DNA from 3 places in the Streptomyces sp. NPDC007189 genome. Region 3 is predicted to be linked to each of the others. Evidence: riboswitches for the same ligand, from Rfam matches in the RefSeq annotation. Region 3 holds a riboswitch; each other region holds the start of a gene.

Region 1 (6,487 bases), on a different contig from region 3:
CGTAGGTGTCGGCGCGGGCCATCGGCGGCACCAGGTGGTCGACCACGGTGGCGTGCCCGCGCCGCTTGGCCTGGGTGCCCTCGCCGGGGTCGTTCACGATGAACGGGTAGACCAGCGGCAGGTCGCCGAGCACGGCGTCCGGCGCGCAGCCCTTGCCGAGGCCGAGTCCCTTGCCGGGCAGCCACTCCATCGTGCCGTGCTTGCCCATGTGCACGATCGCGTCGGCGCCGAAGCTGTTTTCCAGCCAGCGGTAGGCCGCCATGTAGTGGTGCGAGGGCGGCATGTCGGGGTCGTGGTAGATAGCGATCGGGTTCTCGCCGAAGCCGCGCGGCGGCTGGATCATCACGACGGCGTTCCCGAACCGCAGACAGGCGAGCACGATGTCGTCGCCGTCGACGTACAGGGAGCCCGGTGGCTCGCCCCATGCCTCCAGCATGGCGTCCCGCAGCTCCGGGTCCAGCTTGCCGAACCACGCCCGGTAGTCCGCGAGCGGCACCCGCGCGGGCGCGGCCGCCAGCTGCTCCTCGGTCAGCCACTCGACGTCGTGGCCGCCGGCCGCGATCAGCCGGTGGATCAGCTCGTCGCCGCCGGAAGGGTAGTCGGTCAGCGAGTAGCCCGCGTCCCGGAGCGCGTCGAGGACCCGGACCGCCGACGCGGGCGTGTCCAGGCCGACCGCGTTGCCGACCCGGGAGTGCTTGGTCGGGTACGCGGTGAAGACCAGCGCGATCTTCTTCTCCGCGTTCGGCTTGTGCTTCAGCCGGGCGTGCCGTACGGCGATCCCGGCCACCCGCGCGGCCCGCTCGGGGTCGGCGACGTACACCGGGACGTCGTCGGGGCCCTGCTCCTTGAAGGAGAACGGCACGGTGACCAGCCGTCCGTCGAACTCCGGGATCGCGACCTGCATCGCCGCGTCCATGGGGGACAGGGCCGCGTCGGACTCCTCCCAGGCCTTCTTGGACGAGGTCAGGCAAAGCCCTTGCAGGACAGGCACGTTCAGGTCGGCGAGCGCGCCGATGTCCCAGGACTCCTCGTCACCGCCCGCCGACGGCTGCGAGGCGTGCGTGCCGCCCGCCGCGAGCACGGTCGCGACCAGCGCGTCGGCCCGCGCGAGGAGTTCGTACAGCCCGGCGTCCGCGCCGCGCAGCGAACCGCAGTACACGGGCAGCGCGTTGGCGCCCTGCGCCTCGATCGCCGCACACAGGGTGTCCACGAAGGCGGTGTTGCCGCTCAGCTCGTGGGCGCGGTAGAAGAGCACGCCCACGGTCGGGCGGCCGTCCTGGACCTCGTACGAGCCGTGGATGCCGTACTCCGGCATCTTCCGCGGCTCCTCGAAGCCCTCGCCGGTCAGCAGCACGGTGTCCGACAGGAACCGGGACAGCTCCAGCAGGTTGGCGGGCCCGCCCTCGACCAGGTACTTCAGCGCCTCCGCGACGACACCGGCCGGCACCGACGACTCGGCCATCAGCTCGGCGTCCGGCACGGCCTCGCCGCCCAGCAGCACGGTCGGGATCCCGGACGCCCTCAGCGCGGCCAGCCCGTCCTCCCAGGCGCGCTTGCCGCCCAGCAGCCGTACGACGGCGAGGTCGGCGCCGTCGAGCAGCCCCGGCAGCTCCTGCTCGACGTCCACCCGGGTCGGGTTGCCGATGCGGTAGTCCGCGCCGGACGCCCGGGCCGCCAGCAGATCCGTGTCGGCGGTCGACAACAACAACACTGTGCTCATGCAGGCGCTCCCGGTGGGATGAAAGGCAGTCCTTGCGGCGCGCCCGACTCGATGAGCCGCCACAGCGCGTCCGTGTCCGCGTGCTGTTCGATCAGGTCGCCGAGCCGGTCGAGCTGCTCCTCGCGCAGCGCGGCGAAGGAGGTGTCCGGCGCGGGCACGAAGCGGCGGCCCGCGGCGGCGGCCACCTCGCGCAGGAAGGCCCGCCGGAAGCCGTCCGACTCCAGCGAGCCGTGCCAGTGGGTGCCCCAGGTCTGGCCGACCCGGCAGCCGTCCAGGAAGGGTTCGCCCGCCTCCACGGCCGCCACCCCGTGGTGGATCTCGTACCCCTCCACCCGCTCGCCCAGGGCCTGACCGGACGGCCGGGTCAGGGTCTTCTCGCGGGCGAAGCGCACCCGCACCGGCAGCAGTCCGAGCCCGTCGACCGCGCCGGCGCGCGACTCGACCTCGTCCTCGATGTGCTCGCCGAGGATCTGGAAGCCGCCGCAGATGCCGAGGACGGGCCGCTGCTCGGCGGCCCTGCGCACCAGGGCGTCGGCGAGCCCCCGCTCGCGCAGCCACTGCAGGGCCCGTACCGTCCCGCGCGTGCCCGGAACGATCACCAGGTCGGCGTCGGCCAGCTCCTCCGGGCGGTCCACGAACCGCACCACTACGCCCGGTTCGGCGGCCAGCGCGTCCACGTCGGTGAAGTTGGACATCAGCGGGATCGCGCACACGGCGACCCGCAGCACGTCGTCGCCGACCGGGGGAGCCACGGTGGACTCGCGGACGGCGCCGCGCAGCGAGACCCGCAGCCCGTCCTCCTCGTCGATGCCGAGCCCGTGCCGGAAGGGCAGCACGCCGTAGGTGCGACGCCCGGTCAGACCCCGGAGCATCTCCAACCCCGGCTCCAGCAGCGAGACATCGCCCCGGAACTTGTTCACCAGGAATCCGGCGACCAGCTCCTGGTCCTCCGGCGAGAGCAGGGCCACGGTCCCGAAGAAGGAGGCGAAGACGCCGCCGCGGTCGATGTCGCCGACCACCAGCACGGGCAGCCGCGCGTTCCGCGCGATCCCCATGTTCACGATGTCGGTCCGGCGCAGGTTGATCTCGGCCGGACTGCCCGCCCCCTCACAGATCACCGCGTCATACGTGCCCCGCAACTCGGCCAGGCAGTCCAGCACCGTGCCGAGCAGCCTCTGCTGGCGCCCACCGTGGTACCCGCGCGCGCTCAGCTCGCCCACCGGCCTGCCCAGCAGCACCACCTGGCTGCTCTGCTCGCCGCCCGGCTTGAGCAGCACCGGGTTCATCAGCGCGGTCGGCTCGATCCGGCAGGCCTGGGCCTGCATGGCCTGCGCCCGGCCGATCTCCGCGCCCTCGCGGGTCACGAAGGAGTTGAGCGACATGTTCTGCGCCTTGAACGGCGCGACCTTCACGCCCTGACGCACCAGCCACCGGCAGATCCCGGCCGTCACGACGCTCTTGCCGGCGTCGGAGGTGGTCCCGGCGACCAGCAGCCCGCCCCCTGTCATGCCGTGTGTCCCTTCACGAGTCGGCGCGCGGCGAGGGTGACGCCGAGCGCGAGCAGGCCGACGCGGCGGGAGAGCCGTACGGCCCGGTCGATGTCGGTGACCCGGACGGCGCGCCCGGTCGCCCCGTTGAGGACCGGCCGGTGCTCGATCCGGCCGCCGTAGGAGAGGGTTCCGCCCAGCCGTACGCCGAGCGCGCCCGCGAACGACGCCTCCACCGGGCCGGCGTTGGGGCTCGGGTGCCGGGCCGCGTCGGCCCTCCAGGCGCGCAGGGCACCGCGCGGGTCGGGGCCGGCGACGGCGGCGAGGACGGCGGTCAGCCTCGCCCCCGGCCAGCCGGCCACGTCGTCCAGCCGGGCGGAGGCCCAGCCGTAGCGCCGGTAGCGGGAGGACTTGTGACCCACCATCGCGTCCAGGGTGTTGACGGCCCGGAAGCCCAGCAGCCCCGGCACCCCGGCCACCGCCCCCCACACCAGGGCCCCCACGACGGCGTCGGAGGTGTTCTCGGCGACGGACTCCACCACGGCCCGGGCGATCCCGTCGGCGTCCAGCGCCTGCGGGTCCCGGCCGCACAGATGCGGCAGCCGCGCCCGCGCCGCCTCGACGTCCCCGGACTCCAGCGCACGGCCGATCGCGCGGGCCTCGCGGGCGAGCGAGGTGCCGCCGACGACCGCCCAGGTGGCGGCGGCGGTCAGCGCGACGGAGGCGGCGGACCAGGGGCGTACGACGCGTGCGGCCAGCGTGCCGAGAGCGACGGCGCCACCGGCGCACACGGTGGTGTGCAGGGCGCCCCAGCCGCGGTGGTCGTGCCACAACGCGCGGTCCACGGCAGCGGCCGCACGCCCGAACACGGCGACCGGATGCCCGCGGCGCGGATCGCCGAGGAGCAGGTCTCCGAGGAGGCCGGCGGCGGCGCCGTACGCGTAAGTGCGATCGGCACCCATCGGCTCAGCCGGCCGTGGAGTGAAGTGCGGGCCTGGTAGCGGTCCTTGTCCTTCGGCAGCCGGGCATGGCGATCGATGTCCTCACTCAGGGTGTCCGCGCCCTGGTTCGACGAGATTCGGCGGTGAGAGTTCCTGGCTCCCGGGTTCTTCCCCGGTGACAGTGGCGGGACCGCGCCGGATTCGCACCGGCTTCCTCTCCTTGCCGCCGTACATGGCCTGGGCAGTCCACCACGCGCCCGGAACGGCCGTCAACTTGCCGTTGACCTGCGCGGGGAGAGTGTGCCGATCCCCACACTGCGGGACGCCCGTGACCGCTGGGCATGGCGAAGGCTCCCCTCCGTCAGGGACGGAAAGGAGCCTTCGTGATGCCCGATGCGTGCGGCTCGGTCAGGACTTGGAGACGATGAGGACGATGCCGTACGCCACCGCGGCCGCGCAGGCGGCGAAGCAGACGTACGCGCCGGTGACCGCGAGGGGGGCGGAGCCGCCCTGCGCCGCGGCCTTCTCGCGCCGCGCCAGACCGTTGATGCCGAGAGTGAACAGGGCCACCAGGCCCACCGTGAACACGAGGCTGACGCCGAAGACGGAGCCGAGGGCCGACCAGTCGATCTTCATGGGGTTGCTTCCTTGGGTACCGGTGTGGCCGGGGTCAGACGGTCGCGGCCGGCGGGACGGCCTCGGGCGTGGGCTCGGCGGTGGCCGGGGCGGGGATGGTGGCCGTCAGGTTCTCGCCGATCGTGCCCGCCGGGGGCGGGGTCACGGCGGCGATGGCGGTGGTCACCACACCGGCCGGCTCCACGGACTCGTCCACGACGTTGGTGTGGTCGACGACCTCGCGGCGGGAGAGCTTCCAGATCCCGGCGCTCGCGGCGACGAGGAAGACGGCGACCACCGCGGTGCCCCAGTCACCGAGATCCGTGACGGACTCGGCGCCCGCGCCGACCAGCGCGGCGGCCGGGAGGGTGAGCACCCAGGCGACGGCCATGCGGGTCGCGGTGGACCAGCGGACCACCCCGCCCTTGCGGCCGAGGCCCGCGCCCATCACCGAGCCGGAGACGACGTGCGTGGTGGACAGCGAGAAGCCCAGGTGGGAGGAGGCCAGGATGGCTGTGGCGGCGCTGGTCTGGGCGGCGAAGCCCTGGCGCGGCTCCAGCTCGGTCAGGCCCGTGCCCATGGTGCGGATGATCCGCCAGCCGCCGATGTAGGTGCCGAGCGCGATGGCCAGGCCGGCGGAGAGGATGACCCAGGTGGGAGGGTTCGAGCCCGGGGCGATGGTGCCGCCCGCGATCAGCGCGAGCGTGATGACGCCCATCGTCTTCTGGGCGTCGTTGGTGCCGTGGGCGAGGGAGACCAGGCCGGCGGAGGCGATCTGGCCGGCGCGGTAGCCCTTGCGGGTGGCCTCGCCCTCGGCCTTGCCGCCGATGCCGTAGGAGAACCGGGTGGCCACCATCGAGGCGATGCCCGCCACGACCGGCGCGGCGACCGCGGGCAGCAGCACCTTGGTGACCAGGACGTCGCCGTGCACGGCGCCGAAGCCGGCGGAGGCGACGGCGGCGCCGATCAGACCGCCCATCAGGGCGTGCGAGGAACTGGAGGGCAGACCCACCAGCCAGGTCACGAGGTTCCAGAGGATCGCGCCGACCAGGGCGGCGAAGATGACCTCGGGACGGATGCCGGTCTCGTCGACGAGACCCTTGGAGATCGTGTTGGCGACCTCCACGGAGAGGAAGGCGCCCACCAGATTGAGGACGGCGGACATGGCCACCGCGATCTTGGGCTTCAGAGCGCCTGTGGAGATGGTCGTGGCCATCGCGTTCGCGGTGTCGTGGAAACCGTTCGTGAAATCGAACGCGAGAGCGGTCACCACCACTATCGCGAGGATCAGCGAGAAGCTTTCCATTTGCCCAGGCAATCGTTCGAGGTCATTGGCTGGACGAACGTAGGCAACCTGGGTGAACGGAAGATGAACTGAGGCGGGCGCCAGGGTGTCAAAAGGGGAGGGTCGGGGTTCCGTTTCCCCCGGCCCGGCCTCAGCGGCCCAGGCGCCCCTTGGCTACCAGCCCCGGGCGAGGATGGTCAGCCGGCTCGCGGGCCCGTTGAAGAGATTCTGGTCACCCGGCAGCCGGCCCTTGGTCGCGCACTGCCAGAAGGTCCAGTACCGCCACCCGCCCGGCAGCTTCCCCGGCCCCGAGGCGCTGTGCCGGGCGATCCACAGGGCGTGGTTCTTGGAGAACGCGTGGCTGTCGCCGGTGCACTGCCGCCACCACTGGGCGGTCGTGTAGATCACCGGGCGGCGGCCGGTCTCCCGCTTGACCTCG
Region 2 (6,487 bases), on a different contig from region 3:
GCCCGGCACCGGAGCCGGCGTTCCGTCCTGACGACAGCAGGAGTCACCGTTTGACCAGCCGAGTCCTTCTGGTCTCCGCCGCGATGAGCGTGTCCGCGCGGCAGGCGCGTTTCGACGACGGTGGCTCCCTCGATGACGGCGGCGCGGCACGGGCCCGTGCGGCGGCGGGGTCGCTGCCGTCCGCGGTGCGCGTCCTCACCTCGCCCGTCGCGCGCTGCCGGGAGACGGCCGTGGCGCTGGGCCTCGGCGGCGTGCCGGCACGGGAGTTGGCGGGGCTCGACGTGTGGCGCTGGCGCGGCCGGACGCTGGACGAGGTGGGGGCCGCCGAGCCGGACGCGGTGGGCCGCTGGCTCACCGACCCGGAGTGCGCACCGCACGGCGGTGAGTCCGTGCACGACCTGTGCGGGCGCGTCGCACGCTGGCTGGCCGACGCCCAGGCCCTGGAGGGTCGTACCCTCGCCGTGGTCGAGCCGGAGGTGGTGCGGGCGGCGGTCGTCGGCGCGCTGGGGCTGCCCCTCTCCGTCTTCTGGCGCCTCGACGTACCGCCGTTGACGGTCACCGAACTCAGTGGCCGGGCCGGGCGCTGGAATCTGCGTCTGGGGCGCCCGCTCGCCGCGCCTGAGGAGGCCGGATAGCCGCTGCGGGGCCGGGGTCGGGCGGCCAAGGGCCCGGCGGTGCCACGCCGAAGGGCCCCTCGGAGGGTTCCGAGGGGCCCTTCGGCGGCCGGACGGGTCAGTGTGCGGCGGGGACCGCGTGCCCGCTCGCGGCCTTCGTCGGCCTGGGGTTCAGCAGCCGGTCGGCCAACTCGCCGAAGGCGAGGCCGAATCCGGCCCACAGCGCGGTCTGGATCGCCAGTGCGGAGAGCCGGAACCGCCACAGCAGGGTGGCCGGGAAGTCCTTCGGCACCTCGTTGACGGCGGGCAGGAACTGGTAGGCCAGGCCGGTCACGACGGTGAACGCGGCCACCGCGACCACGGTCGCCCACCAGGTGCCAAGGCTCGGCGCGAGCCGCTTGCCCAGGAGGGTGGCGGCGACCGCCAACAGGACGCTGAGCAGCATCATCAGGAAGTACAGGGCGGTCCGCTTGCCGATGGTGCCGGGGTCGCCCACCGACGGCGGGTTGGCCGGATACTTCAGGAACGGCACCACGTACACGGCGAGGAGTGCGCACCCCGACAGCAGCAGTGCCGTGGCCCGCGGGCCGAAGCGGCCCACCCGTCCGAGGGCGAAGCAGAAGGCGAGCGCCGCGATCCCGCCGAAGGCGACCCCGTAGACGAGGACGCCGGTGGCGAGGCCCGCGGTGGACTGCAGGGAGCGGGAGACGGCCTCCGTCTCGTGCTCGTGCGCGTGAGCGTGCTCGAAGCTGATCGCCTTGTCGACGTTCGGCTCACCGACGACGTACGCCACGACCAGGGCGAGCAGGCCGGCCGCGAGGCCGGCGAGCATGCCCCGTACGAGCAGGTTCCGTACGGTTGCGGAGTTCATGGGTGTGCGGTGTCCCCGGCGTCAGTGGCAGGGGAAGCCGAGCAGGTGACGGGCGTCGTGCACCCACTCGTGGACGTCCGTGCCGTTGAACACGGAGGTGGCGCCCTGCTCGGCGCCGACGAAGTAGAGCAGGATCAGCATGAGGACGCCGAAGAAGACCGCCCAGGGAGCTATCGCCTTCAGCGGCAGCTTGGCGGGAACGACGGGGGTGGTGGCTGTCGGCTGGGCGACGGTCTGCGCCATGGCAGGACCTCCTCTGGGAGTTCGCGTCCCATCTCGGTGGTGCACAGGACGACGGCCACGGGTCTGACTCGCGGGTCCCTTGCGGGGGGTTCCGCATACAGTGGCGCGACCGTGCCGGATTCTCACCGGCTTCCGTTCCGCCGTCGTCGATATCGGACCGACCGTACCGCGTGACAGGCGCATGGCCAAGACCGCCTCCCCGTACGTGATCTTCCTCTCCCACCGGGTGGGGCGCGACGAGTCCGGTGGGCCTGCGGTGGCGGCCCCGGTGTCCGTGCCGGGCGGCGCCGGCGGCTACACCTGTGCGGAGCGGGCCTGGATGCCGGGGCGGAACTTCGGGACGCGGAGGGTGATCTTGGTGCCCGCACCGACGCCCGTCTCGATGACCAGGCCGTGGTCGTCGCCGTAGACCTGGCGCAGCCGGCGGTCGACGTTGCTCAGGCCGATGCCGGTGGCCGGGCCGGCGGTGCCGCGCAGGATGGCGCGCAGGCGTTCCGGTTCCATGCCGACGCCGTTGTCCTCGACGACGACGCGGGCCTCGGCGCCCTCGTCCTCGGCGACGATCGTCACGCTCAGGCGCTCCACGGATCCCTCCAGACCGTGCTTGAGGGCGTTCTCGACCAGGGGCTGCAGACAGAGGAAGGGCAGCGTCACGGGCAGCACCTCGGGGGCGATGCGCAGGGTCACCTGGAGTCGGCGGCCGAAGCGGGCGCGGGCGAGTTCCAGGTACTGCTCGATGGAGCGCAGTTCCTCGGCGAGGGTGGTGAAGTCGCCGTCGCGCCGGAAGGAGTAGCGGGTGAAGTCGGCGAATTCCTGAAGGAGTTCGCGGGCGCGCTCGGGGTCGGTGCGGACGAAGGACGCGATGCTGGCGAGGGAGTTGTAGATGAAGTGCGGGGAGATCTGCGCGCGCAGGGCCCGCACCTCGGCCTCGCGGGCGCGGGCGCGGACCCCGTCGAGACCGGCGAGTTCCAGGTCGACGGAGAGCCGGCGGGCCGCTTCCTCGCCGGCGCGCACGAGAGCGGTGGACTCCTCGGCGGCGAACACGGCGAGGGCGCCGGGGGCGGCTGCGCCGTGCGCGCCGTCGGCGGTGAGAGGCAGCAGCGCGCCCCAGCGCACGGGGCAGCGGGGGTCGTCGCAGGACAGCGGGAAGGTGCGGGCGCGGGGCGGGTGGGCGAGCAGCGCCGTCACCTCCGCGCGATGGTGGTCGCCGGCGCCGTCCCAGGCGAGCACGGAGGCGCCGTCGGTGAGGGCGAGGGCGGGGGTGCCGAGCAACGGGCGCAGCCTGCGGGCGGACTTGCGGGCGGCGTCCGGGGTGAGCCCGGCGCGCAGGGGCGCCGCGGCGAGCGCCGCGCTGTGCAGGCCGTGGGCCAGGGCGCGGGCTCCCTCGCTGTCGGCGGAGTGCTCCTGCTGCCGGCGCGCCGCACCATGCCCCAGCGCGGCCCCGAGCACGAACAGCGCGAGCCCGGCCAGCACGAGCGCGGCGGTACCGAGGACGGTCATGACGTGAGCGGGGTCGGGCCGGCGGGGCGGGCGCCGGGGGCGGAGGAGGCGCGCCGGCCCACCTCGGCACGGGCCACACGGCCGCACTCCCCCGGCCCCCGGTTCGCGGCGCACCGCCCGGCACACCGACCGGCCCCACCATCGCAGTCCCTCGACCCCCGGCTCCCGGCAACCGTGAACACCGCGGCCCGCCCGGCACACCGACCGGCCCCAGCGCCGCACCACCCGGCACCCCGCCCCGGCCGCCAACTCCCCGCAACCATGAACACCGCCCCTCCCCCGGCACACCGACCAGCCCCACCCCCGAACCGCCCGGCACCCTCCCCCGGCCCCCGGCCCGTCACAGCCATGAACACCGCGCCTCCGCCGGACAGTTGGCCCTCGTAGCTCCCCCAGTCCGGCAGCGCGCGGTCGGGGGCCGGTGTGGGGGCATGGTGGGCGGTGTCGGTGTCGGTGGGTGGCACTGGGGCATCCTCCGTCAAGGCGTCGCCGGTCCGGGGCGGGTGGGGGGCGGGGGTTCGGGGAGGTGGAGGCGGGACATGGTCGCGGCGGTGCCCGGCGGGACGCGGTCGCGGGTGGCCAGGGAGGTCAGGACCATCGCGGTGAAGCCCGCGGGGACGGACCACACCGCGGGCCAGGCGAGCAGCGTGTGCAGCCAGCCCGAGCGCGCGCCGCCGGCGATCGTGGCCGTCACCGCGGTGAACGCCGAGCCGCCGCCGACGAGCAGCCCGGCGATCGCGCCCGGCGGGGTCAGGCCGCGCCACCAGATGCCGAGGACGAGCAGCGGGCAGAAGGAGGAGGCCGAGACGGCGAAGGCCAGGCCGACCGCGTCCGCCACGGGCAGGTCGCTGACCACGGCCGCGGCGGCGGTCGGCACCGCGATGGCGGGCAGTGTGGCGAGCCGGAAGTGGCGGACGCCGAGCGTGGGCAGGACGTCCTGGGCGAGGACGCCCGCGACCGACATGGTGAGCCCGGAGGCCGTGGACAGGAACGCGGCGCACGCGCCGCCGGCGACGAGCGCGCCGAGCAGGTCCCCGGCGACGCCGCCGAGCAGCCGCTCCGGCAGGACGAGGACCGCGGCGTCGGTGTCGCCGGTAAGCAGCAGGTCGGGGGCGTACAGGCGGCCGAGCATGCCGTACACGGGGATGAGGAGATAGAACGCGCCGAGCAGGGCGAGCACGCTGACGGTGGTGCGGCGGGCGGCGCGGCCGTCGGGGTTGGTGTAGAAGCGGACGACGACGTGCGGCAGGCCCATGGTGCCGAGGAAGGTGGCGAGGATCAGCCCGTAGGTGGCGTACAGGCTGTGCTGTTCGCGGTCCGAGGACAGCGGTCTGGCCCAGCTGGAGGGCGCGGTCCGGCCGGGGCCGGCGTCGGGCAGGGGGACGCGGGCGCCGGCTGGGAAGCGCAGGGCCGTGTCCGTGCCGATCCGGTGCCGGCCCGCGCCGAGCCGCAGGGAAGTCCCGTGCACCGTACGGCCGTCGACCGTCCCGGAGGCGGTCACGCGGACCGGTGCGCGCACGGTGAGGGTGAGCGACCGGTCGACGCGCACCTCGGTGGAGCGGTGGAAGACGGGCCGTTCGTCCCAGGCGGCGGCCGGGGCGCCGTCGCCGCGCCAGGCCAGCAGCAGGAACACCACGGGCACCAGCAGGGCGGTGAGTTTCAGCCAGTACTGCAAGGCCTGGACGAAGGTGATGCTGCGCATGCCGCCTGCGGCGACGGCCGCGGTCACCACGGCGGCGACGATCAGTCCGCCGAGCCAGCCGGGGGCGCCGGTGAGCAGCCGGAGGGTGAGGCCGGCGCCGCGCAGCTGGGGCAGCAGATACAGCCAGCCGATGCCGACGACCAGCACGCCGGCGATCCGGCGTACCGCCCGGGACTCCAGCCGGGCCTCGGCGAAGTCGGGCAGCGTGTAGGCGCCGGAGCGGCGCAGCGGGGCGGCGACGAAGGCCAGCAGCACCAGGAATCCGGCGGTGTAGCCGATGGGGAACCAGAGCATGTCGACGCCCTGGGCGAGGACCAGTCCGGCGACGCCGAGGAAGGAGGCGGCGGAGAGGTACTCGCCGCTGACCGCGCAGGCGTTCAGGCGCGGGGCGACGGTGCGGGAGGCGACGTAGAAGTCGGAGGTGGTGCGGGAGATGCGCAGGCCGAGCGCGCCGACGAGGACCGTGGCGAGGATCACGGCGGTCACGCCCACGATGCCGTACGTCTGGTTCACCGGCCGGCTCCGGCGGCAAGTCGGCGCATGGTCAGGGGCGTTCCGAGGGCGTGCCGGCGGCCGTGCCGGTCTCGTTGTGTTCGGCGCGGCGCACGTACCAGACGCCGATGGCGAGCAGGGCGGGGTACGGCGCCACGCCGAGAAGGAGCCAGACGGCCAGGGGGACGCGGGGTGCGGCGTCGGCAAGGGGGAGGATGCGCAGCAGGACGGGGAGCAGGCCGAGCAGGAGCGCGAGGAGGGCGGTGGCGGTGAGCGCGGCCCGGAGCTGGCGCCGTATCAACCGGCGCGCGGCCGCCTCGGAGCGGGGGTGCGGGGAGGGCGCCGGGCGGGGTGCGGTCGTACGGCCCGCGGGGCGCGGCCGTCCGGTGACCACCTCTCTGCGAGGGACGGATTCCGCACCCATGCCGCACTCCCCGACGCCGCGGTGATCACCTTGTGCTGCGGCGAGTGTACGCAGCGGGCCCGTGCCGGGACAGCGGCCGGACCACAATCGCCACAGCACCGTCACCCGGCGAACGGGTGAGCGGCTCAACGCGCCCTGCCCGCCGCGTGCTTGGTCAGCAGGTCGCGCAGTTCGCGGGCGTTGCGCCGGCTCACGGCGAGGAGGCGGTCGCCGACCCGTACGGAGACGTTGCCGCCGTCCAGGCGGAGTTCCTCGATGCGGCCGAGGGCGACGAGCCGGCTGCGGTGGATGCGGACGAACCCGCGGGCGCGCCACTGTTCCTCCAGGGTGGACAGCGGGACGCGCACCAGGTGGCTGCCGCCGGGGGTGTGCAGGCGCGCGTAGTCGCCCTGGGCCTCGACATGGGTGATGTCCGCGATGGGCACGAACCGGGTCACCCCGCCCAGTTCGACGGGGACGTGGTCGCCGAAGGCGGGCGCGGGGGCGGGGGCGGGCGGGGTCAGGGCGGCCGGCCGGGGTCCCTGTCCGGCCCGGACGAGTTCGGCGACCCGGCGCACGGCTTCGGCGACGCGTTCCTTGCGGAGGGGCTTGAGCAGATAGTCGACGGCCTTGAGGTCGAAGGCGCGGACCGCGAAGTCGTC
Region 3 (6,487 bases):
GTCGGCTACATCACCGCCGACGACCGGCTCGCCGGGCTGCTCGACATCGCCGCCGGCGGACGGGTGCTGCGCATCGAGCGGCTGCGCATAGCCAACGGCGAGCCGATGGCCATCGAGACCACGCACCTGAGCGCCAAGCGCTTCCCGGCCCTGCGCCGCTCCCTGGTGAAGTACACCTCCCTCTACACCGCCCTGGCCGAGGTCTACGACGTCCATCTCGCGGAGGCCGAGGAGACGATCGAGACCTCGCTGGCCACCCCGCGCGAGGCCGGCCTGCTCGGCACCGACGTGGGCCTGCCGATGCTGATGCTCTCCCGCCACTCCCTGGACCGCGAGGGCAAGCCGGTGGAGTGGGTGCGGTCCGTCTACCGAGGTGACCGCTACAAGTTCGTGGCGCGGCTGAAGCGGCCTGCCGAGTGAGGCGCGCCGGTCTTCGCTGAATCGGTATACCGATATGTGAACGAGGTCTTCCGCTGGCGGGACGCCGTCACCTAGATTGCCTGCGCATTACACAGGTGATCAGCGAGGGGACGGAGAGCCGTGCCATGTCCAGCAGTCCTGAAGTGAGACCTCCGGTCGTGACGCCGGTCCGGGTGATCATCGGCCTGTGCCTCGTCGCGCCGTTCGTGGCGATGCTGTGGGTCGGCTCCTACGCCAAGACGGACCCCGCCTTCATCGGGATCCCCTTCTTCTACTGGTACCAGATGCTCTGGGTGCTGATCTCCACCGCGCTCACCATGACCGCGTACAAGCTGTGGCAGCACGACCAGCGCTCCCGCGCCGCCCAGGACTCCTCCGCTTCCGCGACGGGCGGTGAGGCGAAGTGAAGACCGGTGTCAACGGCGTCGCGCTCGGCGTCTTCATCTTCTTCTTCCTGGCCGTCACGGTCATAGGCTTCCTCGCCGCCCGCTGGCGCAGGGCCGAGAACGAGCACTCGCTGGACGAATGGGGCCTGGGCGGACGGTCGTTCGGCACCTGGATCACCTGGTTCCTGCTCGGCGGTGACCTGTACACGGCGTACACCTTCGTCGCCGTACCGGCGGCGATCTACGCGGCGGGCGCGTCCGGTTTCTTCGCGGTGCCGTACACGATCCTGGTGTACCCGCTGATCTTCACGTTCCTGCCGCGCCTGTGGTCGGTCAGCCACCGCCACGGCTACGTCACCACGTCCGACTTCGTCCGGGGCCGCTTCGGCTCCAAGGGACTGTCGCTCGCCGTGGCGCTGACCGGCATCCTCGCGACGATGCCGTACATCGCGCTCCAGCTCGTCGGCATCCAGGCGGTGCTGGACGTGATGGGCGTGGGCGGCGGCGACAACACGAACTGGTTCGTGAAGGACCTGCCGCTGCTGATCGCCTTCGGCGTGCTGGCGGCGTACACCTACTCGTCGGGTCTGAGGGCCCCCGCGCTGATCGCGTTCGTCAAGGACGCGCTGATCTACATCGTCATCGCGGTGGCGATCATCTACATCCCGATCAAGCTGGGCGGCTTCGACGACGTCTTCGCCAAGGCGGGCCACGCGTTCAGCCAGGTCAACCCGGCGACGGGCAAGCCGCGCGGCGCGCTCGCGCCGCCCGAGGCCGGTCAGTGGACCTACGCCACGCTGGCCCTCGGCTCCGCCCTGGCGCTGTTCATGTACCCGCACTCGATCACCGCGACGCTCTCCTCCAAGAGCCGTGAGGTGATCCGCCGCAACACCACGATCCTGCCGCTGTACTCCCTGATGCTCGGCCTGCTGGCCCTGCTGGGCTTCATGGCCATCGCGGCCGGGGTGAAGGTCACCAACGGGCAGCTGGCGATCCCGCAGCTGTTCGAGGACATGTTCCCGGACTGGTTCGCGGGCGTGGCCTTCGCGGCGATCGGCATCGGCGCGCTGGTGCCGGCGGCGATCATGTCGATCGCGGCGGCGAACCTGTTCACCCGCAACATCTACAAGGACTTCATCAAGCCGGACGCGACGCCGAAGCAGGAGGCCCAGGTCTCCAAGATCGTGTCGCTGCTGGTGAAGGTGGGCGCCCTGGTCTTCGTCCTCACCATGGACAAGACCGTCGCGATCAACTTCCAGCTGCTGGGCGGCATCTGGATCCTGCAGACCTTCCCGGCGCTGGTCGGCGGCCTGTTCACCCGCTGGTTCCACCGCTGGGCGCTGCTCGCCGGCTGGGCGGTCGGCATGGTGTACGGCACGCTCGCCGCGTACGGGGTCGCCTCCCCGACCCAGAAGCACTTCGGCGGCTCGGCCAAGGAGATCCCCGGCATCGGCGAGATCGGCTACATCGGCCTCACCGCGTTCGTGCTCAACGTCGTGGTCACCGTGGTCGTCACCTTCGTCCTCAAGGCCGTGAAGGCCCCCGAGGGCGTGGACGAGACCAAGCCGGAGGACTACACGGCGGACGCCGGCGACCCGGGGGTCCAGGTGGAGCTGCCGCCCGCCACCGCGGGCGCCGGTCACTGACCGACTGCCGTACGAGGGGCCGCCGGAGACATTCCGGCGGCCCTTTGTCGTACCCCTCCGGCACACTCGGTGCCATGGACATCGTGATCCGGCGGGCCACGCCCGACGAGTACGACGCCCTGGGCCGGATCACCGCCCGGGCCTATCTCCAGGACGGCCTCCTGGACTTCGGCGAGAGCGACGCCTACCTCGGTGAACTCAAAGACGTGGCACGGCGCGCGGCAGCCGCGGAGGTGCTCGTGGCGGTGCGCGACGGCACCCTCCTCGGCGGGGTCACCTTCGTGCCCTCCCCCGGTCCGATGGCCGACATCGCCCGCCCGGCAGAGGCCGAGATCCGGATGCTCGCCGTGGCCGCGGCGGCCCGCGGCCAGGGGGCGGGCGAGGCCCTCGTGCGGGCCTGTGTCGAGCGCGCACGGGCCATCGAGGGCTGCCGGGCCGTGGTCCTGTCCACCCAGCGCAGCATGCGCGCCGCCCACCGCATCTACGAACGCCTGGGTTTCGTCCGCACGCCCGAGCGGGACTGGAAGCCTCTCCCGGAGCTGGACGACATCACGCTGCTCACCTATGAGTTGACGCTGTGACACCGCCCCGACACAACATCTGGGGGTGACGCGACAGCCCGGCACTACATGTATGCTCATGCTCGCTGTCGCCGCAGGGGAATCCGGTGCGAATCCGGAACTGTCCCGCAACGGTGTACTTGTGCGCGTCTGCGCCCAGGAGTCAGTCCGAGGACCTGCCGGCAGCGCGCCCGGCCGTCCGGTCCGGGTGCCCCCAGACGTCCGGGCCTCGTGGAATGGGCCGGTGGACGCGACGCCGTGTGCGCTCGTGGCTGCCCCTGCCCTTACGCGAAGGCCCCCGTGCCGAGCGAGGGAGAGCCCCACGTGACCATCGCGCCAGCAGATCCGGCTTCAGACAGCGGTATCTCAGCCGCCGTGGAGACCGACGGTCCCGGTGCCGCGCTGCTGCGGACCCTGACCGAGCTGACCGCCGACCTCCCCGACGCCGACCCCGGCCGGGTCGCCGCCGCCGCGCTGCGCGGCCGGTCGGCCCGCGCCGACGAGGCGGAGCTGCGCGAGCTGGCCACGGAGGCCGCCGCCGGGCTCATCTCCGAGGACCCTGCCTACTCCCGGCTGGCCGCCCGGCTGCTCACCCTCTCCATCCGCGCCGAGGCCGCCTCGCAGGGCGTGACGTCCTTCACCGAGTCGGTCGCCGTCGGGCACCGCGAGGGGCTCATCGCCGACCGGACCGCCGCGTTCGTACGGCTGCACGCCGAGCGGCTCGACGCGCTGATCGACCGCACGGCCGACGACCGCTTCGGCTACTTCGGCCTGCGCACCCTGTACAGCCGCTACCTGCTGCGGCATCCGATCACCCGCAAGATCGTCGAGACGCCCCAGCACTTCATGCTGCGGGTCGCCGCCGGCCTCGCCGAGGACGACACCGCCCGCTCGGTGGACGAAGTCGCCGCGCTCTACGGGCTCATGAGCCGCCTCGACTACCTCCCGTCCTCCCCCACGCTCTTCAACTCCGGCACGCGGCACCCGCAGATGTCGTCCTGCTACCTCCTGGACTCCCCCAAGGACGAGCTGGACTCGATCTACGACCGCTACCACCAGGTGGCCCGGCTCTCCAAGCACGCCGGCGGCATCGGTCTGTCCTACTCCCGCATCCGCGGCCGCGGTTCGCTGATCCGCGGCACCAACGGGCACTCCAACGGCATCGTCCCGTTCCTGAAGACGCTGGACGCCTCGGTGGCGGCCGTGAACCAGGGCGGCCGGCGCAAGGGCGCCGCCGCGGTGTACCTGGAGACCTGGCACTCCGACATCGAGGAGTTCCTGGAGCTGCGGGACAACACCGGTGAGGACGCCCGCCGTACGCACAACCTGAACCTCGCGCACTGGGTCCCGGACGAGTTCATGCGCCGGGTCGAGGCCGACGAGCAGTGGTCGCTGTTCTCCCCCTCCGACGTGCCGGAGCTGGTGGACCTGTGGGGCGAGGAGTTCGACGCCGCCTACCGCAAGGCCGAGCAGGCGGGCCTGGCGAAGAAGACCCTGCCGGCCCGTGAGCTGTACGGCCGGATGATGCGCACCCTCGCGCAGACCGGCAACGGCTGGATGACCTTCAAGGACGCGGCCAACCGCACCGCCAACCAGACGGCCCTGCCGGGGCACGTGATCCACTCCTCCAACCTCTGCACGGAGATCCTGGAGGTCACGGACGACGGCGAGACGGCCGTGTGCAATCTGGGGTCGGTGAACCTCGGCGCCTTCGTCGACACGGCGGCCGGCGACATCGACTGGGAGCGGCTGGACGACACCGTCCGCACCGCCGTCACCTTCCTCGACCGCGTGGTCGACATCAACTTCTACCCGACCGAGCAGGCGGGCCGGTCGAACGCCAAGTGGCGTCCCGTCGGCCTCGGCGCGATGGGGCTGCAGGACGTCTTCTTCAAGCTGCGCCTGCCCTTCGACTCGCCGGAGGCCAGGGCCCTGTCCACGCGGATCGCCGAGCGGATCATGCTCGCCGCGTACGAGGCTTCCGCCGACCTCGCCGAGCGGAACGGCCCGCTGCCGGCCTGGGAGAAGACCCGCACGGCCCGGGGCGTGCTGCACCCCGACCACTACGGCGCCGAGCCGACCTGGCCGGAGCGCTGGGCGGCGCTGCGCGGCCGTATCGCCGAAACCGGCATGCGCAACTCCCTGCTGCTGGCCATCGCGCCCACCGCCACCATCGCCTCCATCGCGGGCGTGTACGAGTGCATCGAGCCGCAGGTGTCGAACCTGTTCAAGCGCGAGACGCTGTCGGGCGAGTTCCTCCAGGTCAACTCCTATCTGGTACAGGACCTGAAGAAGCTCGGCGTGTGGGACGCGCGCACCCGTGAGGCGCTGCGCGAGGCGAACGGCTCGGTGCAGGACTTCGGCTGGATCCCCGAGGACGTACGGCGGCTGTACCGCACGGCGTGGGAGATCCCGCAGCGCGGTCTGATCGACATGGCCGCGGCCCGCACCCCGTACCTGGACCAGGCGCAGTCCCTGAACCTCTTCCTGGAGACGCCGACCATCGGCAAGCTCTCCTCGATGTACGCGTACGCCTGGAAGTCGGGGCTGAAGACGACGTACTACCTGCGCTCCCGCCCGGCGACCCGGATCGCCCGCGCGGCCCGGGCGCAGACCCGGAAGACCGTCCCCGTGCAGCAGGTCGCCGACCCCGACGCGGTCGCCTGCTCCCTTGAGAACCCCGAGTCCTGCGAGGCCTGCCAGTAATGACCACCCGTACCACGAACCTTCTCGACCCGGGCTTCGAGCTGACCCTGCGCCCCATGCGCTACCCCGACTTCTACGAGCGCTACCGGGACGCGATCAAGAACACCTGGACCGTGGAGGAGGTCGACCTCCACTCGGACGTCGCCGATCTCGCGAAGCTGACGCCCGAGGAGCAGCACCTCATCGGCCGGCTGGTCGCGTTCTTCGCGACGGGCGACTCGATCGTCGCCAACAACCTGGTGCTGACGCTGTACAAGCACATCAACTCCCCCGAGGCGCGGCTGTATCTCTCACGGCAGCTCTTCGAGGAGGCCGTGCACGTCCAGTTCTATCTGACGCTGCTGGACACCTACCTGCCCGACCCGGAGGACCGGGCGGCGGCCTTCGCGGCCGTGGAGAACATCCCCTCCATCCGCGAGAAGGCCGGCTTCTGCTTCAAGTGGATCAACGAGGTCGAGAAGATCGAGCGGCTGGAGACCAGGGCCGACCGCCGCCGCTTCCTGCTCAATCTCATCTGCTTCGCCGCGTGCATCGAGGGGTTGTTCTTCTACGGCGCGTTCGCGTACGTCTACTGGTTCCGCAGCCGGGGCCTGCTGCACGGTCTCGCCACCGGCACCAACTGGGTGTTCCGCGACGAGACCATGCACATGAGCTTCGCCTTCGACGTGGTCGACACCGTCCGCAAGGAGGAGCCGGACCTGTTCGACGACGCGCTCGGGCAGCAGGTCACCGACATGCTCGAGGAGGCCGTGGAGGCCGAGCTGCAGTT

The links. A riboswitch is a leader RNA that binds a small molecule or an ion and turns the genes downstream of it on or off. The one in region 3 is predicted to bind cobalamin.
Region 1: linked by a shared signal. The riboswitch ahead of AB0950_RS14440 (cobalamin biosynthesis protein) and the one ahead of AB0950_RS00345 (ribonucleoside-diphosphate reductase subunit alpha) in region 3 are both predicted to bind cobalamin.
Region 2: linked by a shared signal. The riboswitch ahead of AB0950_RS08880 (CbtB-domain containing protein) and the one ahead of AB0950_RS00345 (ribonucleoside-diphosphate reductase subunit alpha) in region 3 are both predicted to bind cobalamin.

The regions. Positions count from the first base shown of each region.
Region 1 is NZ_JBEYEY010000006.1:54,288-60,774, reverse strand. Features, by position in the region: gene cobN (cobaltochelatase subunit CobN) at 1-1,720, opposite strand, end outside; gene AB0950_RS14445 (cobyric acid synthase) at 1,717-3,228, opposite strand; gene AB0950_RS14440 (cobalamin biosynthesis protein) at 3,225-4,169, opposite strand; cobalamin riboswitch at 4,273-4,414, opposite strand; gene AB0950_RS14435 (hypothetical protein) at 4,557-4,784, opposite strand; gene AB0950_RS14430 (inorganic phosphate transporter) at 4,819-6,069, opposite strand; gene AB0950_RS14425 (lysozyme) at 6,223-6,487, opposite strand, start outside.
Region 2 is NZ_JBEYEY010000003.1:602,954-609,440, reverse strand. Features, by position in the region: gene AB0950_RS08890 (histidine phosphatase family protein) at 51-635, shown strand; gene AB0950_RS08885 (CbtA family protein) at 733-1,485, opposite strand; gene AB0950_RS08880 (CbtB-domain containing protein) at 1,507-1,728, opposite strand; cobalamin riboswitch at 1,764-1,905, opposite strand; gene AB0950_RS08875 (histidine kinase) at 2,023-3,228, opposite strand; gene AB0950_RS08870 (cation acetate symporter) at 3,707-5,443, opposite strand; gene AB0950_RS08865 (hypothetical protein) at 5,475-5,846, opposite strand; gene AB0950_RS08860 (LytTR family DNA-binding domain-containing protein) at 5,972-6,487, opposite strand, start outside.
Region 3 is NZ_JBEYEY010000001.1:70,209-76,695, forward strand. Features, by position in the region: gene AB0950_RS00325 (GntR family transcriptional regulator) at 1-420, shown strand, start outside; gene AB0950_RS00330 (DUF3311 domain-containing protein) at 546-827, shown strand; gene mctP (monocarboxylate uptake permease MctP) at 824-2,452, shown strand; gene AB0950_RS00340 (GNAT family N-acetyltransferase) at 2,527-3,033, shown strand; cobalamin riboswitch at 3,079-3,211, shown strand; gene AB0950_RS00345 (ribonucleoside-diphosphate reductase subunit alpha) at 3,337-5,718, shown strand; gene AB0950_RS00350 (ribonucleotide-diphosphate reductase subunit beta) at 5,718-6,487, shown strand, end outside.